Jeotgalibacillus aurantiacus: one gene and its partner. Each later gene encodes a partner of the first gene's protein in a complex. Links are inferred from orthologs where the notes say so. Each region holds a gene or a part of one and is shown on either strand. Other genes may lie near its edges.

Region 1 (9,033 bases):
GATCACTTAATGTCAAAGGTTGAGAAGCTTAATGAAGCGGACAAGAAGCAGGTTATCAAAACTTGGTCTCGCCGTTCTACAATCTTCCCTAACTTCATCGGTCATACAATCGCTGTATACGATGGACGTAAGCACGTACCGGTTTACGTGACTGAAGATATGGTTGGTCACAAACTTGGTGAATTCGCACCAAGCCGTACGTACAAAGGTCACGCAAGTGATGATAAGAAAACAAGACGCTAATTGAGAGGAGGCTATCCTAATGCAAGCTAAAGCTGTTGCGAGAACAGTTCGTATTGCTCCTCGTAAAGTACGCCTAGTAGCAGATTTAATCCGCGGTAAGCAGGTTGGCGAAGCGGTGGCTATCTTAAACCACACACCACGCTCTGCATCACCAGTAATCGAGAAAGTATTAAAATCTGCTGTAGCGAACGCTGAGCATAATTACGACATGGACATCAACAACCTTGTGATTTCTGAAGCATACGTGAATGAGGGACCAACACTTAAACGTTTCCGTCCTCGTGCACAAGGTCGTGCAAGTGCCATTAACAAACGTACTAGCCACATTACAATCGTGGTATCTGAAAAAAAGGAGGGATAATGCGTGGGTCAAAAAGTACATCCAATTGGACTACGTATCGGAGTCATTCGTGACTGGGAATCAAAATGGTTCGCAGGCAAAGACTATGCAGACTTACTTCATGAAGACCTGAAAGTACGTGACTACATCGAAGGTCGTTTGAAAGAAGCATCTGTTTCTAAAGTAGAAATCGAGCGTGCGGCTAACCGCATTAACATTACAATTCACACTGCAAAGCCAGGTATGGTTATTGGTAAAGGTGGAACGGAAGTCGAAGCACTTCGTAAAGACCTTAACAAAATCACTAACAAGCGTGTTCACATCAACATCGTTGAAATCAAGCGCGCAGACCTTGATGCTAAACTTGTAGGTGAAAACATTGCACGTCAACTGGAAAACCGTGTATCTTTCCGTCGTGCACAAAAGCAAGCGATCCAACGCACAATGCGTGCTGGCGCTAAAGGGATCAAAACTCAGGTTTCTGGTCGTCTTGGCGGAGCAGACATCGCACGTGCTGAACATTACAGTGAAGGTACTGTTCCACTTCATACTCTTCGTGCTGACATCGACTACGCTCACGTTGAAGCGGATACTACGTATGGTAAGCTCGGAGTTAAAGTATGGATCTACCGTGGAGAAGTTCTTCCTACCAGAAACAAGAAGAAATCCGAGGAAGGAGGAAACTAATCATGTTATTACCTAAACGCGTTAAATATCGTCGTGTACACCGCGGAAAAATGCGCGGACAAGCGAAAGGCGGTACTGAAGTAAACTTCGGTGAATACGGCCTTCAAGCTTTAGAAGCGAGCTGGATCACAAACCGCCAGATCGAATCTGCACGTATCGCGATGACACGTTACATGAAACGTGGCGGTAAAGTATGGATTAAAATCTTCCCACACAAGCCTTACACGAAGAAACCTCTTGAAGTCCGAATGGGTTCTGGTAAAGGGGCACCTGAAGGATGGGTTGCAGTTGTAAAGCCGGGTAAGATTATGTTTGAAATCGCTGGAGTATCTGAAGAGGTTGCTCGTGAAGCTCTTCGTCTTGCATCACACAAACTTCCGGTTAAGTGTAAGTTTGTAAAACGAGAAGAAATTGGTGGTGAATCAAATGAAAGCTAATGAAATTCGTGACCTAACCACTGCCGAAATTGAACAAAAAGTAAAATCACTTAAGGAAGAGCTATTTAACCTTCGTTTTCAGCTAGCTACTGGCCAGCTTGAAAACACAGCTCGTATCCGTGAAGTACGAAAAGCCATTGCTCGCATGAAAACCGTGATTCGTGAAAGAGAAATTGGCGCTAACAACTGATAACTGAGAGGAGGTTTGCAGCATGAGTGAACGCAACCAGCGTAAAGTTTATACCGGCCGTGTTGTTTCTGACAAAATGGACAAAACAGTCACTGTAATGGTAGAAACGTATAAGAAACATTCACTTTATGGCAAACGAGTAAAGTACTCTAAGAAGTACAAAGCTCACGATGAACAAAATCAAGCCAAGGTTGGCGATATTGTTCGTATCATGGAAACTCGTCCGCTTTCAGCAACAAAACGTTTCCGTCTAGTGGAAGTCGTAGAAGAAGCGGTTATTATCTAATACATTGTTCGGAAATGTTAATTCCGAAGGGAGGTAACCTACATGATTCAACAAGAATCCCGTTTAAAAGTAGCTGACAACTCTGGCGCACGTGAAGTATTAACCATTAAAGTTCTTGGTGGTTCAGGCCGCAAGACTGCAAACATTGGTGATGTGATCGTCTGCACAGTGAAACAGGCAACACCAGGAGGCGTTGTTAAAAAAGGTGACGTTGTAAGAGCAGTAATTGTTCGTACAAAGAGCGGAGTTCGTCGTAACGATGGAACGTACATCAAGTTCGACGAAAACGCATGTGTCATCATCCGTGACGACAAAGGTCCACGCGGAACTCGTATCTTTGGACCGGTTGCTCGTGAGCTTCGTGACAACAACTTCATGAAGATCGTTTCTCTAGCACCAGAAGTTCTTTAATTGATCAATAACCACCGTATCAAGGAGGTGCGACAGGATGCACGTTAAAAAAGGCGACAAAGTAATGGTCATTTCAGGTAAAGACAAAGGCAAGACAGGTACTGTACTTGCAGCTCTTCCGAAAAAAGACCGTGTTGTGGTTGAAGGTGTGAACATCGTTAAAAAGCACTCAAAGCCATCACAATTGAATCCACAAGGTGGAATCTCCAACATGGAGGCAGCGATTCACGTATCAAACGTGATGCTGATCGATCCGAAAACAAACGAACCAACTCGTGTTGGTTACAAAGTTGAGGACGGCAAGAAAGTTCGTATTGCTAAAAAATCAGGTGAATCTTTAGATAAATAGTTAAGAGGGGAGGTACTCAAGAATGAACCGCCTAAAAGAAAAGTTCAACAGTGAAATCACACCTGCTCTAGTGAAGAAGTTCAACTACACTTCTGTTATGCAGGTACCGAAAATCGACAAAATCGTAATCAACATGGGTGTTGGTGACGCAGTTCAAAACACTAAATCATTAGATACAGCAGTTGAAGAGCTTGCGACTATCACTGGTCAAAAGCCTCTAGTAACAAAAGCTAAGAAATCAATCGCAGGTTTCCGTCTTCGTGAAGGTATGCCAATCGGAGCGAAAGTAACACTTCGCGGCGAGCGTATGTATGAATTCTTAGACAAGCTAGTCTCTGTATCTCTTCCACGTGTACGTGACTTCCGCGGAGTATCTAAAAAGTCTTTCGACGGACGCGGAAACTACACTCTTGGTGTTAAAGAGCAGCTTATCTTCCCAGAGATCGATTATGACAAGGTAAATAAAGTTCGTGGTATGGACATCGTAATTGTAACGACAGCTAAAACAGACGAAGAGTCTCGTGAGCTTCTAACTCAATTCGGTATGCCATTCCAAAAGTAATCTCTACAAAAGGGAGGCGTAAACGTGGCTAAAAAATCAATGATTGTGAAACAACAGCGCAAACAAAAATTTAAAGTACAAGAGTATACACGTTGCGAACGTTGCGGACGTCCACACTCAGTACTGCGTAAATTCAAGCTTTGCCGTATTTGTTTCCGTGAACTAGCATACAAGGGTCAAATTCCTGGCGTTAAGAAAGCCAGCTGGTAATACCCGATTTTGGGAAGGAGGTAAATTAATATGACAATGACAGATCCAATCGCAGATCTTTTGACTCGCATCCGTAATGCGAATCAAGTGCGTCACGAGAAGCTAGAGGTACCTGCTTCTAACATTAAGAAAGAAATCGCAGAAATCCTTAAGCGTGAAGGTTTCATCCGTGACGTTGAATATATCGAGGACAGCCAACAGGGCATTATCCGCATCTTCCTTAAGTACGGTGCGAATAACGAGCGTGTTATCACTGGCCTTAAGCGTATCTCTAAGCCAGGTCTACGTGTTTACGCGAAAGCTGATGAGCTTCCACGCGTACTGAACGGTCTTGGAATCGCAATCGTATCAACTTCAACTGGCGTTGTAACGGACAAAGAAGCTCGTGCTAAGCAAGTGGGCGGAGAAGTTCTAGCATACGTTTGGTAATACTTTTTAATCGAAAGAGAGGTGCAACAAAATGTCTCGCGTAGGAAAAAAACCAATCGAGGTACCTTCAGACGTAACGTTAACTTTTGACGGTTCAACAGTTACTGCAAAAGGTCCTAAAGGTGAACTTACATTCACTTTCAACTCAGAAATGAAATTCGAGCAGGAAGGCAGCACATTAACAGTTGTCCGTCCTTCTGACTCTAAAGAGCACCGTACTATTCACGGTACAACTCGTGCAATCCTTAACAACATGATCGAAGGTGTATCTAAAGGCTTCGAACGTGGTCTTGAGCTTATCGGGGTTGGATATCGTGCACAGAAACAAGGTAACAAGCTTGTTCTTAACGTAGGATACTCTCACCCAGTTGAGATTACACCGGAAGAAGGAATCGAAATCGAAGTTCCTTCAAACACAAAAGTGATCGTTAAAGGTGCTAGCAAAGAGCGCGTAGGTGCACTAGCTGCTAACATCCGCGACGTACGTCCTCCAGAGCCTTACAAAGGTAAAGGAATCCGTTATGAAGGTGAACGTGTTCGCCGTAAAGAAGGTAAAACAGGTAAATAATGCCGCTTAGGCGCATGAAAGGAGTGACCTTGATTGATTACTAAAGTTGACAAGAATGCGGTACGTAAGAAGCGTCATGCACGTGTTCGTACGACAATCACTGGTACTGAACAGCGTCCACGTCTAAACGTATACCGTTCTAACAAGCATATCTACGCTCAACTTATCGATGATGTAAACGGCGTAACACTTGCCAGCGCATCTACAAAAGATAAAGAGCTTGGTCTTGAAAGCGGCGGAAACGTCGAGGCTGCAACAAAAGTTGGCGAAGCAATCGCAAAACGCGCAGCTGAAAAAGGAATGAAATCAGTCGTATTTGATCGTGGAGGATATCTTTACCACGGCCGCGTGAAAGCTCTTGCTGATGCTGCACGTGAAAACGGACTTGAATTTTAATAGAAAAAGGAGGGACAATCCAGATGCGTCGCATTGATCCAAACAAACTTGAACTTGAAGAACGCGTAGTTACGATTAACCGTGTCGCTAAGGTTGTTAAAGGTGGCCGCCGCTTCCGTTTCTCTGCTCTTGTAGTAGTAGGAGACAAGAATGGCCATGTCGGTTTCGGTACAGGTAAAGCCCAAGAGGTACCTGATGCGATCCGTAAAGCAATCGAAGACGCGAAGAAAAATCTGATTGAAGTACCAATGGTAGAAGGAACAACTCCTCACCTTGTTACAGGTCGTTTCGGAGCTGGCTCAATCCTGATTAAACCAGCATCTCCTGGTACAGGAATCATCGCCGGTGGACCGGTTCGTGCGGTACTTGAGCTTGCAGGTGTCCACGACATTCTTTCTAAATCACTGGGATCTAACACACCAATCAATATGGTTCGTGCCACAATTGACGGCCTTAACCAGCTTAAGCGTGCAGAAGATGTAGCTAAGCTTCGCGGTAAGTCAGTGGAAGAACTGTTAGGATAAGGAGGGATAAGTGATGGCAAACAAACTAGCAATTACCCTCACTCGCAGCGTGATCGGACGCAATAAAGATCAGCGTGCAACAGTACAGGCTCTTGGTCTTCGTAAGACTAACCAGACTGTTGAACAGCAGGATAACCCTGCAATCCGCGGAATGATCAATAAAGTGTCTCACCTGGTATCAGTTAAAGAAATCTAATTCAACGTTTACAACAAGGAGGTGCCACTATGAAACTTCATGAGTTAAAACCTGCAGAAGGATCCCGCAGAGAGCGCAATCGCGTTGGTCGCGGTATCGGTTCTGGTAATGGTAAGACTGCTGGTAAAGGTCATAAAGGTCAAAACGCCCGTTCAGGCGGCGGAGTACGCCCAGGCTTTGAGGGTGGTCAGAACCCATTAGCACGCCGTCTTCCTAAGCGTGGATTCACAAACATCCACCGTAAAGAATATGCGGTTATTAATCTTGATGCACTAAACCGTTTCGACGAAGGAACAGAAGTAACACCTGAGCTTCTAATCGAAACTGGTGTAGTAAGCAAAGAGCGTGCAGGAATCAAGGTTCTTGCAAAAGGTACTGTAGAGAAGAAACTGACTGTTAAAGCTCACAAATTCTCTTCTGCTGCTAAAGAAGCAATCGAAGCTGCCGGCGGAACAACTGAGGTGGTTTAATGTTTCGGACAATCTCCAATTTTATGCGCGTGGGTGAAATAAGAAACAAAATTATCTTCACTCTTTTAATGTTGGTGGTCTTTCGGATCGGAACATTCATTCCGGTTCCTGGCGTAGATGCACAAGTTCTTCAGGCACAGGACCAGATGTCCGGCCTGATCGGATTTATGAATACGTTCGGGGGCGGAGCTTTAATCAACTTCTCGATCCTGGCAATGGGAATCATGCCGTATATCACGGCCTCCATCATTGTACAGCTTTTGCAAATGGACGTTGTTCCGAAGTTTGCTGAGTGGTCTAAACAGGGAGATGTTGGACGTCGTAAGCTGGCTCAGTTTACACGTTACTTCACGATTGTACTGGCATTCATCCAGGCAATCGGAATGTCTTACGGCTTTAACCGTATGTATGGTGGAACATTGATTCCGGATACATCGGTGACAACGTACATGCTGATTGCAGTCGTACTTACAGCCGGGACAGCTTTTTTAATGTGGTTAGGAGAGCAGATCACAGCTAAAGGTGTTGGAAATGGTATTTCCATTATCATCTTTGCAGGTATCGTGGCCGCTATTCCTAATGGCGTTAACCAGCTTTACGCACAGCAGATTGAAGGTGCGGGGGAGCAATTGTTCCTGAACATCGTCATTCTGGCACTGCTACTACTTGCGGTTATTGCGATTACGGTCGGAGTAATCTTCGTACAGCAGGCACTGCGTAAAATTCCGGTACAATATGCAAAACGTGTTGGTGGCAACAACGCTCAGGCAACTGGCGGACAGTCGTCACACATTCCATTGAAAGTAAACGCAGCAGGTGTAATTCCGGTAATCTTTGCGATTTCCTTCATTATTACACCACAGACGCTAGTCACTTTCTTTGGACAAAACAACATTACAACAACGATTCAGGATGTATTTGATTACACGCAGCCAATCGGTATGACGATTTACGTTGCGCTGATCGTTGCTTTCACGTATTTCTACGCATTCATTCAGGTGAATCCGGAGAATATGGCTGAAAACCTTAAAAAACAAGGTGGTTATATCCCAGGTATCCGTCCTGGACGTGCAACTCAGGATTACCTGACGAGCGTTCTTTACCGTTTGACTTTCGTAGGAGCGATTTTCCTTTCTGTAATTTCGATCCTGCCGATTTTCTTCATTAATCTTGCTGGTCTTCCACAGTCGGTGCAAATTGGCGGAACAAGCCTGTTGATCATCGTTGGGGTAGCACTTGAGACAATGAAGCAGCTGGAAGCACAGCTGGTGAAGCGGAACTATAAAGGATTCATGAGATAATCACATGGTTTTGGGGTGCTACACCCTGAAGCCCATCTTAAATGAGGGGGCTTACTTGTGAATATTGTTTTAATGGGTTTACCTGGTGCCGGTAAAGGGACTCAGGCTGAACGTATTATTGAAAAATATAACATCCCTCATATTTCGACTGGGGATATGTTCCGTGCAGCAATTAAAAACGGTACGGAGCTTGGATTGAAGGCGAAATCGTTTATGGATCAGGGTGACCTGGTTCCTGATGAAGTAACCATCGGAATTGTTCGTGAACGATTAAGCAATGATGATTGCCAAGAAGGGTTTCTGTTAGATGGATTCCCGAGAACAGTGGCACAAGCCGATGCGCTTGATGCATTACTTAAAGACCTTGGCAAGGAACTCGACTATGTTCTAAACATCAAGGTGGAAAAAGAAGAGCTGATGAAGCGTCTAACCGGCCGTTGGATCTGTAAGACCTGCGGGGCAACGTATCATACAGTCTTCAACCCTCCTGCAGTGGAAGGTAAATGTGATAAAGACGGTGGGGAACTGTACCAGCGTGAAGATGACAAGCCGGAAACTGTTAAGAATCGTTTAGATGTTAATATGAAGCAAACCCAGCCTCTTCTGGACTTTTACGGTTCAAAAGGCGTGCTGAAAGACATCGACGGCCAGCAGAATATCGATAAGGTATTCAGCGACGTGGATGAATTGCTCGGGGGCCTTCGCTAATGATCGTTTGCAAGACTCCTCGCGAGATTGAGATCATGCGCGAAGCAGGCAAGATCGTTGCGTTAACCCATCAGGAGCTGCAAAAGTATATTGCGCCTGGAATCACAACGAAGGAACTTGATGAGATTGCTGACCGGTTTATCCGTCAGCATGACGCAGTTCCATCCTTTAAAGGGTACAACGGTTTCAGCGGAAGTATCTGTGCTTCAGTTAATGAAGAACTCGTTCATGGCATCCCTGGAAGCCGCAAGCTGAAAGATGGTGACATCATCAGCATTGATATCGGCGCAAAGTATAAGGGATATCACGGCGACTCCGCCTGGACCTATCCGGTTGGATCGATTCCAGCGGAGACACAGAAGCTGCTTGAAGTAACGGAGGAATCACTCTTTCGGGGCTTGAAGGAAGCGAAACCGGGTGTTCGCCTGTCGAACATCTCTCATGCTGTTCAAACGTATGTTGAAGAAAACGGTTTTTCAATCGTACGGGAGTATGTAGGGCATGGCGTTGGGCAAGACTTGCATGAGGCACCGCAAATTCCTCATTATGGTCCGCCGAACAAAGGGCCCCGACTGAAACCCGGCATGGTACTAGCGATTGAACCGATGGTGAATGCAGGAAGTCGCTACGTCAAGACACTTGCTGATAACTGGACAGTCGTAACCACCGATGGTAAGATGTGTGCGCACTTTGAACACACGATTGCGATCACTGAAGAGGGTTACG
Region 2 (11,766 bases), on another replicon or contig:
CTGAAATCTTCAACAAAGAAGACGGCAAATACCACCTGTCAGGCGAAGGCGTTGTGAAAACATCTGCTGAAATGGTTGACTGGTATGCTGAGCTTGCTGACAAGTACCCAATCGTATCAATCGAAGACGGTCTTGACGAAAATGACTGGGATGGCTTCAAGCTTCTAACTGAAAAAATCGGTGACCGCGTACAGCTTGTTGGTGACGATCTATTCGTTACAAACACAACGAAGCTTTCACAGGGAATCGAGCAGGGTATTGGTAACTCTATCCTGATCAAAGTGAACCAGATCGGTACACTGACTGAAACATTTGACGCAATCGAAATGGCAAAGCGCGCTGGTTACACAGCTGTTATCTCTCACCGTTCTGGTGAAACAGAAGATGCAACGATCGCTGACATCGCTGTTGCGACAAACGCTGGTCAAATCAAGACTGGTGCTCCATCACGTACAGACCGCGTTGCGAAGTACAATCAGCTTCTTCGTATCGAAGATCAGCTGGCTGCAACGGCTCAGTACCTTGGTGCAAAAACGTTTTATAACCTTCGCTAATTAGTGAATGGTATATGCAGGACTATCCTTTTGGGTAGTCCTGTTTTTTGTTTTTTAAAACCGGGCCGAGGGGCATCTTGTTTTCTGAACATAAAGAGGTGTAGGATAAGGAAACCGTGCCGGGTAATTCCTTCGCTTTCCACGGCCGCGCGGTGAGCCAGCTAGTGCTACGCACTACGCTGTCTCACCTGTCGCTCCTCTGCCGTAGGAGTCTACGGAATGACCCGGCACTCAGTAATTTTAATTACCAGCTGACTTTGTTGTTTGAAATTATTAGATCCATTAAGTTCTACGGCTCCTAAGACTAAATAACATATTTAAGTCAGGGCTGGAGAATAATAAGTGAGAACTGGCCAGTTCGAATTAATGTCAGAAAATACAGAAAATAATTCACGCTTTGTCTTTCATTGGCTATAATGAAGGTAGCAGAGATTTAATCCAGACGTATTCTGATTCAAAAGATCTTGAAAGAGGAGGCGTTTTTAATGGAGCAAATCATTATGTGCGAAGTGGATAGCTGTAAATTTAACCGGGAAGGCAGCAGGTGTGGGGCGGAAAAGATTTTTGTCGGTGCCCACAAAGGCCATGCCGACTCCAGTGACGAAACGGATTGCAAGACGTTTGAGCATGTATAAGAAAAGGCCGGCTCTTTGAGAGTCGGCCTTTTCATTGACTTTTTTTGAATTTTAACTTTCTTGAACTAAATAATGCTTACATTGATATCACTTAGATTGTATTTAATAAAAGTGCCGGGACATTCCGCAGACTCCTGCGGCAGAGGAGCGACAGGTGAGACAGCGTAATGCGAAGCATTAGCTGGCTCACCGCGCGGCCGCGGAAAGCGGAGGAATGTCCCGGCACGGCTTCAATATTCGATGTCAATCCGTACTAACAGCCTTTTTAGCAGAAACGGCTGAAAACGTAATGGTAATCGCACATAACCCGATGATGACTAAGAACCCAAGCACAATCGGCCATGTATCAGTAAAGCCGTCAATCAAAACAGCACGCATTGCTTCGAACAGATACGTGACAGGGTTAATTGATGCAGCCACCTTCAGCCACGCAGCATCAATCAGCTCATACGGCACAAACGTCGTGCTCAGGAAAATGAGCGGGAAGAAGATAAATGTTCCTGCCTGGGCAGACTGTGCATTTTTAGCGCGCAAGGCGACTCCGACGGAATAACCTGCAAAGGCAAGCCCCCAACCCAACGTGAGCAACAGCACAACGACGACACCTAGGGCGCCTCCAGCCACTTCAAGGCCGAGGAAAAAACCAACGCAGATAATAAGTCCGGCTTGGATCACGAGCTGCAGCATCCCGGCAATAATCGGTCCGAGCACGATCGCAAGTCGTGAGCTTGGTGTCAGCAGAAGCCGCGAGAAAAATCCGTTATCGAGGTCCTTTACAAGCGCCTGTCCCGCTCCACCGGCACCGCCAATCGCAGCAGAAACAATGGATACGGGTAAAATAAAGGCTAAATAATTCGCTCCTTCAAAGGCGGGAAGATTAGCAATCCCGCTTAAGCCCGCTTCGTAAACAAACAGGAAAAACATACTGATCGCAAGGTTTGGAATGAAGATCAGCGGATTCCGCAAAATCGTTATGATACTTCGTTTCGTAATCACCATCGTATCGCTGAAAAAGCTGCCCTGCTGATTATTCATGGACGGCACCTTCTTTCTTATCATTCGTCACCTGAATGAATACATCATCCAGAGAAGGCGGCTTCACATTCAGCTGAGCAGGGTGGAGGTTTTGTTCATCAAGCTTTCTGATGACATCCGCTAAAATGGATGTCCCGTTTTCCGCAAGGATTGTGACATCGTTTTTCAACCGTTCTGTCTGGTAATCAGGTGAGGAGACAGCTTCATATGCTTTAATCGCATCTGCTTCTTCTTCAAACTGAAGCACAACAGCATCGAGGCCAAGCGTCCGCTTCAGCTCCTCGGGTGTACCTGTCGCAACAATCTGTCCTTTATTGATGATTGAAATGCGGTCAGCCAGCTGATCGGCTTCTTCAAGGTACTGGGTGGTGAGAAAGATTGTTGTTCCTTCTTCTTTATTCAGACGCTTAATTTCCTTCCAGATCGCTTTGCGGTTTGTTGGATCGAGACCTGTTGTCGGCTCATCCAGAAATAAAATTTTCGGCTTATGCACGAGCGTCATCGCAAGGTCCAGACGTCTTCTCATCCCGCCAGAATATTTCCCGCTCATCCGGTCAGCATCCTCAGTAAGTCCAACAAGCTCAAGCAATTCAGCTGCCCGTTCTTTTGCCTGCTTTTTGCTGAAGCCGAACAGTCTTGCCTGGAACTCCAGTAATTCCCGACCTTTTAAGTCAGGATCTATTCCTGTTTCCTGGAGGGCGACGCCAATAGACAGCCGTACTTTTTCAGGGTCTTTATTGACATTATAGCCAGCGACCTCCATTGTTCCCGAGGTAGGCTTCAAAAGGGTGGTTAACAGCTGAACGGTTGTCGATTTACCGGCTCCGTTAGGTCCTAAAAACGCAAAAAATTCCCCTTCTGCCACATCAAAGGAAATCCCTCTGACTGCTTTTACATCACCTTTAAAGGTCTTTACAACATCTTTAACATGTATGGCACCATTCATCTATATAACCTCCCGACATTTGTGTCAGTTTTCATAGCTTTATTTTATGCTGTTCAAATGATTTTGACAATTTGCAGTGTTTTTATTCATCATGTGAAAACAAAGATTGTATGGTGTATGGGCGTATGATAAAATGAAAAAAGTGTAAGGTTCGGTTCAGGAGGTGGAACATTTATGGAAACGTTATTAACAGTATTACTTGTGATCACTTGTATCTCATTAATCATTGTGGTTCTTCTGCAATCAGGAAAAAGCGCAGGTCTTTCAGGCGCCATTTCCGGAGGAGCAGAACAGCTTTTTGGTAAACAGAAAGCGCGAGGAATTGACCTTGTTTTAAATCGTTTGACTATTGTTCTGTCGGTGCTGTTTTTCGTCTTGACGATTGCAGTTGCCTATTTCATTCAATAAATGCGAGAATCCCGATCATGACTGGTCGGGTTTTTTATTTGGATAAAGCCGGGCCGTGGCGCATCCTGCGCTTTTGGCATTTGATCATACAAGAGTGGTTAAATAACCCGGGAAAGTTGTCAAATAACCCTGAAGAGTTGTCAAATCACTTCAAAGAGTGGTTAAATACCCCGAAAGAGTGGTTAAATAACCGCAAAAAGTGGTCGAATCGCAATGTCCCCACCTAAGATACATTCTTAAACCGCCCGAATAGCATTCCGGCGGGATCTTTACTAAAATAGAGACAGATGAATATGCAACAGGAGTGACTTGAAATGAAATTGAATTTGCCAAAACCATTTACGTTTGAAGGTGGGAAGCGTGCGGTGCTTTTATTGCATGGGTTCACCGGAAATTCGTCGGACGTCCGGATGCTTGGGCGTTTTTTAGAGAAGAACGGTTATACGTCTCATGCGCCGCATTATAAGGGGCATGGTGTGCCACCGGAGGAGCTTGTGGAGACGGGCCCGAAAGACTGGTGGAAGGATGTTATGCGCGGGTATGATCATCTGAAGGCGCAGGGCTATGAGGAGATTGCGGTTGCCGGACTTTCTTTGGGAGGCGTATTTTCGCTTAAATTAGGTTACACTGTTCCTGTAAAGGGTATCGTGACCATGTGCGCGCCGATGTACATCAAAAGTGAAGAAGTGATGTATAAAGGAGTTTTGGATTACGCACGCGAATTTAAGAAGTATGAGAAGAAAGATGAAGATCAGATTGAAGCTGAAATGAAGGAATTTGAAAAGACCCCAATGAAGACGCTGAAGTCACTGCAGGAGTTAATTGGTGATGTCAGAGAGTCTGTTGATATGATTTATACACCGACATTTGTAGTGCAGGGACGACATGATCACATGATTAATACGGATTCTGCCAATATTATATACGACGGTGTAGAAACTGATCAGAAAAAGCTCAAGTGGTATGAGGAATCAGGACATGTGATTACGCTTGATAAAGAGAAAGAACAGCTGCATGAGGATGTGCTGGCATTTCTTGATTCGCTTGACTGGTCCGCCGATAAATAACGGCTGGAAATGGAGGAATCGCCGATGGAAGATTCGATTATGGAAATGAGAGACAGGCTTCTGACGTTTATGAGGGAGGAAGCCTACAAACCGCTGACGGTTCAGGAGCTCGAAGAAGAGTTCGGGATTACGGATTCAGTGGAATTTAAAGCGCTTGTGAAATCACTCGTGATTTTGGAGGAAAAAGGGGAGATTGTACGTACGCGGAGCAACCGCTACGGTGTCCCTGAGAAGATGAATCTCGTTCGTGGTACACTGAGCGGTCATGCGAAGGGATTTGCTTTTTTAATTCCTGAAGATAGTGAGCGTAAGGATATTTTTATCCCGCCAAATGAGTCTGCTAATGCGATGCACGGGGATAAGGTACTCGTACGCGTATCAAGCCAGTCCCGCGGTGACCGTGAAGAAGGAACCGTGGTGCGTATTCTGGAGCGAGGCACTAAGCAGGTCGTGGGTACGTATACGGAAAGCAAAAACTTCGGATTTGTCATTCCAGACGATAAGAAAATGGCAAGCGATATTTTCATCCCAAGAAACGCTAACAAAGGAGCAGTGGAAGGACACAAGGTGATTGTTGAAATTACTGCGTATCCGGACGGCCGCAACAGCGCTGAAGGGGAAGTCGTAAAAATCCTTGGTCATAAAAATGATCCTGGTGTCGACATTTTATCAATCATCCATAAACACGGGATCACGATTGAATTCCCGGATGACGTGATTAAGCAGGCGAATGAGGTACCGGATGAAATTGATCCGGCTGACTTAAAGGACCGCCGCGATCTGCGTGACGTGACAACCGTTACGATTGACGGAGCGGACGCGAAGGACCTCGATGATGCCATTTCGTTAACGAAGCTTGATAACGGGAATTATCTGCTTGGCGTTCATATTGCTGACGTCAGTCATTACGTGACAGAGGGCTCTCCAATCGATGAGGAAGCATACGAGCGCGGGACGAGTGTGTATTTAGTAGACCGGGTCATCCCGATGATTCCGCACCGTCTATCTAACGGGATCTGTTCACTGAATCCGAAGGTGGACCGCCTGACGCTTTCCTGTGAAATGGAGATCGATCAAAACGGCGGCGTGGTGAATCACGAGATTTTCCAGAGTGTGATCCGCACGAATGAACGTATGACCTATTCTGACGTGAATAAAATTCTCGTGGATCAGGATGAAGCGCTAATTGAGAAATATGAACCGCTAGTGCCAATGTTCCGTGAAATGGAACAGCTTGCGGCGATTTTACGCGGTAAACGATTTGGGCGTGGCGCGATCGACTTTGATTTTAAAGAAGCAAAAGTGATGGTGGACGAGGAAGGTCATCCGGTTGAGATCGGCATCCGCGAGCGTTCTGTTGGTGAAAAGCTGATTGAAGAATTTATGCTTGCAGCGAACGAAACGGTTGCTGAGCATTTCCACTGGCTGAATCTGCCGTTCATTTACCGTATTCACGAGGATCCGAAAGCTGAAAAGCTGGAGCGGTTCTTCGAGTTTATTACAAACTTCGGGATCACGGTAAAAGGTTCCGGTAACGAGATTCATCCGCGTGCGCTCCAGGAAATCATCGATGATATTCAGGGACGTCCGGAGGAAATGGTTGTGTCAACGATGATGCTTCGCTCTATGCAGCAGGCAAAATACAACGAAAACAGTCTCGGTCACTTTGGACTGGCAACTGATTTCTATACACATTTCACCTCACCAATCAGGCGTTATCCGGATTTGATCGTGCACCGTCTGATCCGCACGTATTTGATTAACAAAAAAGTGGATGACCGTACGCAGCAGAAATGGGATTCTATTTTACCGGAGCTTGCGGCGCATACGTCCGGTCGTGAAAGACGCGCTGTTGATGCAGAACGTGAAACGGACGAGCTGAAAAAAGCTGAATTTATGATGGATAAAATCGGTGAAGAATTTGACGGTGTGATTTCATCTGTCACAAACTTCGGGATGTTCGTGGAGCTGCCAAATACGATTGAAGGCCTTGTTCATGTCAGCTATATGACGGACGATTATTATCGCTTTGATGAGCGTCATATGGCCATGATCGGGGAGCGGACAGGTAATGTCTTCCGCATTGGTGATGAGATTACGATCCGCGTTGTTAATGTCAATAAAGAAGAGCGGGCGATCGATTTCGAAATCGTCGGAATGAAAGGCACACCACGCCAGCGCCGCGAAACCGCCAAGGTCATCCAGAGTAAAGAGCGCAGCAGCTCAGGCCGTGTCAGAAAGAAAAACGCCGGCAAGCAGGATGACGGTAAAAAAGGCAACAAAAAGAAGTTTTATAAAGGTGTACCGAAAAATAAAAAGAGTAAGAAAAAGAAACGTAAATAGGAGTCAGGGCTTCCCTGGCTCCCAAGCCACAGGGGGAGAAGAGCATGCCAAAAGGAGAAGGAAAAACAGTCGCGCAAAACAAAAAAGCGCGTCACGATTATTTTATTGAGGAAACGTATGAGGCCGGGATCGTGCTTCAGGGAACTGAAATCAAATCGATCCGCCAGGGCCGCGTGAATCTAAAGGATTCCTTTGCCCGGATCAGCAACGGCGAAGTGTTCCTGAACAACATGCATATCAGCCCGTATGAACAGGGAAACCGCTACAATCATGATCCTGAGCGTGAGCGCAAACTGCTTCTGCACAGACAGCAGATCAATAAGCTGATCGGTGAAACAAAGCAGCAGGGTTATTCACTCGTACCGCTAAAGCTGTATTTAAAAGACGGCTATGCCAAAGTACTGATCGGTCTTGCGAAGGGTAAGAAAAACTACGACAAGCGTGAAACACTGAAGAAAAAAGAGGCAAAACGCGATATCCAGCGTGCCTTCAAGGAAGCGCAGCGCTAGTTGCATCTTGAAAAAAAGACAGCATGTGTTATAATAATATCAGTCGCTTTTAGTGACTGCCCCGGTAATTCCGGGATCCCGTACTGAAATAAGCACGTCTTATTTCATCCTTTTACACATGGGGACGTTACGGATTCGACAGGAATGGTTCGAGCTTGAGTTGCGAGCCGGAGGGACCGTCTCCGTCATCAACGTCAACACAAATAGTTAACAACAAACAAGATTACGCTCTAGCTGCCTAATAAGCACTTGAGACCTCACCTGTCTATCGCCCATGTAGACTGTGCTGAGGTTCACTTATAGTGGGATACGCAAGTCGCTGCCACCTGAAGTAGCTTGAAGAGACCAATCAGGATAGCCGTTCGGACGCCTGTCAGTTGGCATATGTTACGGTGAATCGCAAATAGGCTGACTACGCTCGTAGAAGCTTAAGTATTGAAGTTTCTGGACGTGGGTTCGACTCCCACCGTCTCCACCAAATATATATTTGGTGGTTTTTTATTTGTCTAAAAAAGGTTTGTACATAAAACCGTGCCTGAATCTCCCTCCCTTTCCGCGGCCGTGTGGTGAGCCAGCTAGTGCTACGCACTACGCTGTCTCACCTGTCGCTTCTCTGCCGCAGGAGTGTCGGGAGCTTCAGGCACTCAATAATATTTCTAATCTTACAAGGCTATAAATAACATTCAACGTTCACAAATGATTTGCATATCATAAATCAATATGTTTTGAATCAAGAACAACAACTAATTTAAAAAGCATCAACCAGACTTTATCAAAAGTTCGGTTGATACTTTTCTTATACCTGCTTCACATACACTTTCAACTGCTGAATAATCTCTTCTTTGATATCATCACCTGCATAAAAATGTACGCCGTAGAAGTAATCGTCGAAGTAGATTTTTTTCCAGATGATTTCGGCTTTAATTTCGTAGACAGATTGGTTCAGCATAAATTGCAAATGGATTTTTACAGGGTAATCGCTATCCTTATCTACTGGGAGGTTGAGATTCGTGCTGATTTTGGTTCCGCTGGGACTGAGGTCATGCATGAGTGCTGTGCCTGCATGCGAATGAACTTCTTTTCCATTTAACTCATAAATAGAAAATGCAGCCTTGATCGGTGTTTTGAAGGTAAAGCGAAAACTGTCTTTTCGATTATATCGCAAATGACTCACCTCACGGAAAATAGGGTCACCGGAAAAGAGTTCCGGTTTCTTTAATTATCGGTCATATGTGAGAAATTTCTACTATATTTAAAAATCTTTAGCATATTAAATGCCTGAAGTGTGCTCACCCTTACAATCATTGCTGACGATAGGATCCATCATATTATTCATTCGTTATTTGTCGAAAAAATCCTCATAATATCATCCATAAATCGTCAATTTTTTTATCGGATTTATCTCATAATAAATTCATACGTTTATGAAGGAGCTGACAGACAACATGTATATTTTACACAGGAAAAACAACGGCACTCATGAAGTGTTAAAGGATTCACTCAGCAAAACGTTCAAGTTTTTTGTGAATCAGCATGAGGCCAGCCAACTTTCATCAAAACTGAACCGGTACACCCAACAGGAAAAGCAGTGGAGAGTAAAGAAAATCAACCTATAGATATTCAAAAAAAGAAACCTGGCATCGAGTCCGGGTTTCTTTTTTTAGGTGCTTAAGCTGCTTCAACAGCTGACCCTTTTCTGCTCTTTGCCTTTCTGTTGGCAATATAGATCCCGCTGAAGATGATCAGCATGCCTGCAATCAGTGATGGCGTAACGGCTTCATCCAGGAGGACACTTCCCCAGATCATGGCTGAAACCGGCGCTAAATAGGTGACGGTTGTGGCGAACTCGGGTGAGCTTTCTTTTACCAGATAATAATACAGCAGATAGGCAATCCCTGAGCCAAAGCAGCCGAGTCCGATTGCAGCGATCCAGAACGTCTGATCAAACGTAAAGGCTGCAGGTGAGGTTCCTGACACAAGCATGGCAGCTAGACTGATGATTGCCCCCGTAATAAGTGAGCTCGTTGACAGCAGCACGACCCCAGTATTTCTGGCAAAGCGCATGACATAATGGGAGCCAAACCCATAGCACATCGCTCCGAGGACCATCGTGCCAACCCCCACAAACTCAGATGAAAATAATCCGCCTATATTAAATTCAATCAGGACGAGGACGCCTAGAAATCCTGTAGCAATGCCTGTCCATTGTTTTGCATTAAGCTTCTTTTTAAATAGAAAGAAACCGATCAGTCCTGCACACACAGGGGTGAGCGCATTCAAAACGGAAGCCGTATTGGATGCAATCTGTGTCTCGCTTAAAGCGATCAGTGCCCAGGGAAAAGCGGCGTTAAACAGTCCGATTACCACCAGGTGACCCCATGGAACAGGTGTCGTCAACCTCTTTCGCTGAGTCCATAAAATCGGCAGTAAAATCAGCGCTCCCGCTGTACAGCGGATAAAAACGGTTCCCCAGACACCGGAGGATTCGGCAAGCAATTTAATAAAGACAAAAGACAGTCCCCAGATTAAACTGAGTCCTGCCAGTGCGAAATAAGGTCTCATAAGCTTCTCCTTACTGTCCGATCAGCGTAACGGTGTAGGAACGTGAGCGTCTCGGTCCGTCAAATTCACAAAAATAAATGCCCTGCCATGTGCCTAACACGAGCTGTCCGTTTTGAACAGGGATCGTCTGAGCATGTCCAACTGTACTTGTTTTCAGATGAGCGGCTGTGTTGCCCTCCATGTGAAGGTCCTGATCGTGATGCCATGGATACACTTCATCGAGGCGTCTCAGAAAATCGGTTTTAACATCCGGATCTGCATTTTCGTTTACCGTAATACCGGCCGTTGTATGTCTGGACGTCACAACGGCAATCCCTGAAGTGAAGCCCTGATTCGTGATCCAGTGCTGCACGTCATCTGTTATCTCAATCATTTCATCGCGTTTTGAGGTATGTAAAATAAAGGTTTCAAACATGTATAATCTCTCCTTTCTCTAACAGTGTAACGCCTGATAGAAGTTTAGGAAACTCCTAATTAAGTGTCACGTTTTTCCACTGTTCACAGCATGTTAAAATGAAAGCGTTTTAATTTACGGAAATATTGATAAATTCAGAATACTTGTTGATATACCTCACATAGCTGTGTATGATGGTCTTTATATAAAGCTCTGAGACAGGGCTTCAATTCAACTAACAGATACAGCGGGAGGATGAAAACGATGGATTCAACGAAAAAAGATTTGCGTATCAGAAGTAAGGTGATCAGTGAAGGAGTGAATCGTGTACCGAACCGTTCAATGCTTCGTGCTGTTGGATTTAAAGATGAGGATTTTAAAAAGCCGATGATCGGAATTGCGAGTACGTGGAGTGAGGTAACACCATGTAACGTACATATTGATAAGCTCGCAGCACAGGCAAAAGCCGGAGCTAGATCAGGCGGCGGTGCGCCAATGATCTTTAACACCATTACGGTATCAGATGGCATTGCGATGGGGCATGAAGGAATGTTCTATTCGCTTCCAAGCCGTGAAGTCATTGCGGATTCGATTGAAACGGTCACAAGTGCAGAACGTCTTGATGGCATTGTGGCAATCGGTGGGTGTGATAAAACAACACCGGCTTGCGTCATGGCCATTGCGCGTATGAACATTCCGTCCGTTTATGTGTATGGCGGCACGATTGCACCAGGGAAGCTCGATGGGAAGGATATTGACATCGTTTCTTCTTTTGAAGCGGTTGGTCAGTATCAGGAAGGTCTGATTGATGATGAGCAGCTATATAAGGTGGAATGTAATGCCTGTCCAGGCGCAGGCGCATGTGGCGGCATGTATACAGCCAACACGATGGCATCTGCGGTTGAAGCGTTAGGGATGAGTATTCCTGGATCTTCTTCTACACCGGCGGTCAACAATTATAAGGAAAAAGAATGTGAGCAGGCTGGTGAGCTTGTTGTACAGCTTCTTGAAAAAGACATTTACCCGCGCGATATCATGACAAAAGAAGCGTTTGAAAATGCGATTACGGTCGTGATGGCACTTGGCGGCTCAACGAATGCGTTCCTTCATTTACTGGCGATGGCTCATTCTGCAGAAGTCGATCTCACAATGGATGATTTCGAGCGCGTGCGCCAAAACGTACCGCACATTGCAGACCTGAAGCCGAGCGGTAAATATGTTATGCAGGATCTATACGAGGTTGGAGGCGTGCCGGCTGTGATGAAGGTTCTTTTAGAGGAAGGGCTGCTTCACGGGGACTGTATGACCGTAAC

Evidence for each region.
Region 2: the proteins of secY (region 1) and secG are in contact, whole or in part, in a crystal structure (PDB 5AWW), measured with the Thermus thermophilus proteins. The link is inferred for Jeotgalibacillus aurantiacus from one-to-one orthologs. Residues at the interface, in WP_096411648.1 of Thermus thermophilus: Leu14, Gln16, Arg17, Phe20, Ile34, Pro35, Pro37, Ile72, Arg108, Arg109, Asn112, Gln113, Arg116, Ile117, Ile120, Pro145, Gly146, Trp147, Phe152, Phe155, Val156, Val159, Thr160, Val162, Ala163, Gly164, Ala166, Leu167, Trp170, Glu173; in WP_223903268.1 of Thermus thermophilus: Tyr5, Ile9, Tyr12, Leu13, Ala16, Leu19, Val20, Val23, Leu24, Gln26, Glu27, Pro28, Gln30, Gly31, Ala32, Asp34, Leu35, Met36, Gly37, Gly38, Ser39, Ala40, Asp41, Leu42, Phe43, Ala45, Arg46, Val48, Tyr53, Thr56.

The regions. Positions count from the first base shown.
Region 1 is NZ_JACNMS010000008.1:28,299-37,331, reverse strand. The notes cover bases 5,523-8,448. They hold secY (preprotein translocase subunit SecY), read left to right. Parts: upstream 5,523-6,297; coding sequence 6,298-7,599; downstream 7,600-8,448. Other genes in these bases: map (type I methionyl aminopeptidase), read left to right, coding at 8,307-8,448; H7968_RS16925 (adenylate kinase), read left to right, coding at 7,657-8,307; rplO (50S ribosomal protein L15), read left to right, coding at 5,858-6,298; rpmD (50S ribosomal protein L30), read left to right, coding at 5,646-5,828; rpsE (30S ribosomal protein S5), read left to right, coding at 5,523-5,632. Outside these bases: rpsS (30S ribosomal protein S19), read left to right, coding at 1-243; rplV (50S ribosomal protein L22), read left to right, coding at 263-604; rpsC (30S ribosomal protein S3), read left to right, coding at 608-1,270; rplP (50S ribosomal protein L16), read left to right, coding at 1,273-1,707; rpmC (50S ribosomal protein L29), read left to right, coding at 1,697-1,897; rpsQ (30S ribosomal protein S17), read left to right, coding at 1,920-2,183; rplN (50S ribosomal protein L14), read left to right, coding at 2,226-2,594; rplX (50S ribosomal protein L24), read left to right, coding at 2,632-2,943; rplE (50S ribosomal protein L5), read left to right, coding at 2,966-3,505; H7968_RS16965 (type Z 30S ribosomal protein S14), read left to right, coding at 3,530-3,715; rpsH (30S ribosomal protein S8), read left to right, coding at 3,746-4,144; rplF (50S ribosomal protein L6), read left to right, coding at 4,176-4,712; rplR (50S ribosomal protein L18), read left to right, coding at 4,746-5,108; more of rpsE, read left to right, coding at 5,132-5,522; more of map, read left to right, coding at 8,449-9,033. UniProt on the Bacillus subtilis protein: The central subunit of the protein translocation channel SecYEG. Consists of two halves formed by TMs 1-5 and 6-10.
Region 2 is NZ_JACNMS010000007.1:100,831-112,596, reverse strand. The notes cover bases 2,094-4,961. They hold secG (preprotein translocase subunit SecG), read left to right. Parts: upstream 2,094-3,344; coding sequence 3,345-3,578; downstream 3,579-4,961. Other genes in these bases: rnr (ribonuclease R), read left to right, coding at 4,670-4,961; H7968_RS16650 (alpha/beta hydrolase), read left to right, coding at 3,893-4,645; H7968_RS16660 (ATP-binding cassette domain-containing protein), read right to left, coding at 2,217-3,170; H7968_RS16665 (ABC transporter permease), read right to left, coding at 2,094-2,224. Outside these bases: eno (phosphopyruvate hydratase), read left to right, coding at 1-554; H7968_RS16670 (DUF1540 domain-containing protein), read left to right, coding at 1,040-1,189; more of H7968_RS16665, read right to left, coding at 1,433-2,093; more of rnr, read left to right, coding at 4,962-6,988; SsrA-binding protein SmpB, read left to right, coding at 7,033-7,497; H7968_RS16630 (PilZ domain-containing protein), read right to left, coding at 8,294-8,662; H7968_RS16625 (DMT family transporter), read right to left, coding at 9,166-10,059; H7968_RS16620 (secondary thiamine-phosphate synthase enzyme YjbQ), read right to left, coding at 10,070-10,474; ilvD (dihydroxy-acid dehydratase), read left to right, coding at 10,718-11,766. UniProt on the Bacillus subtilis protein: Involved in protein export. Participates in an early event of protein translocation.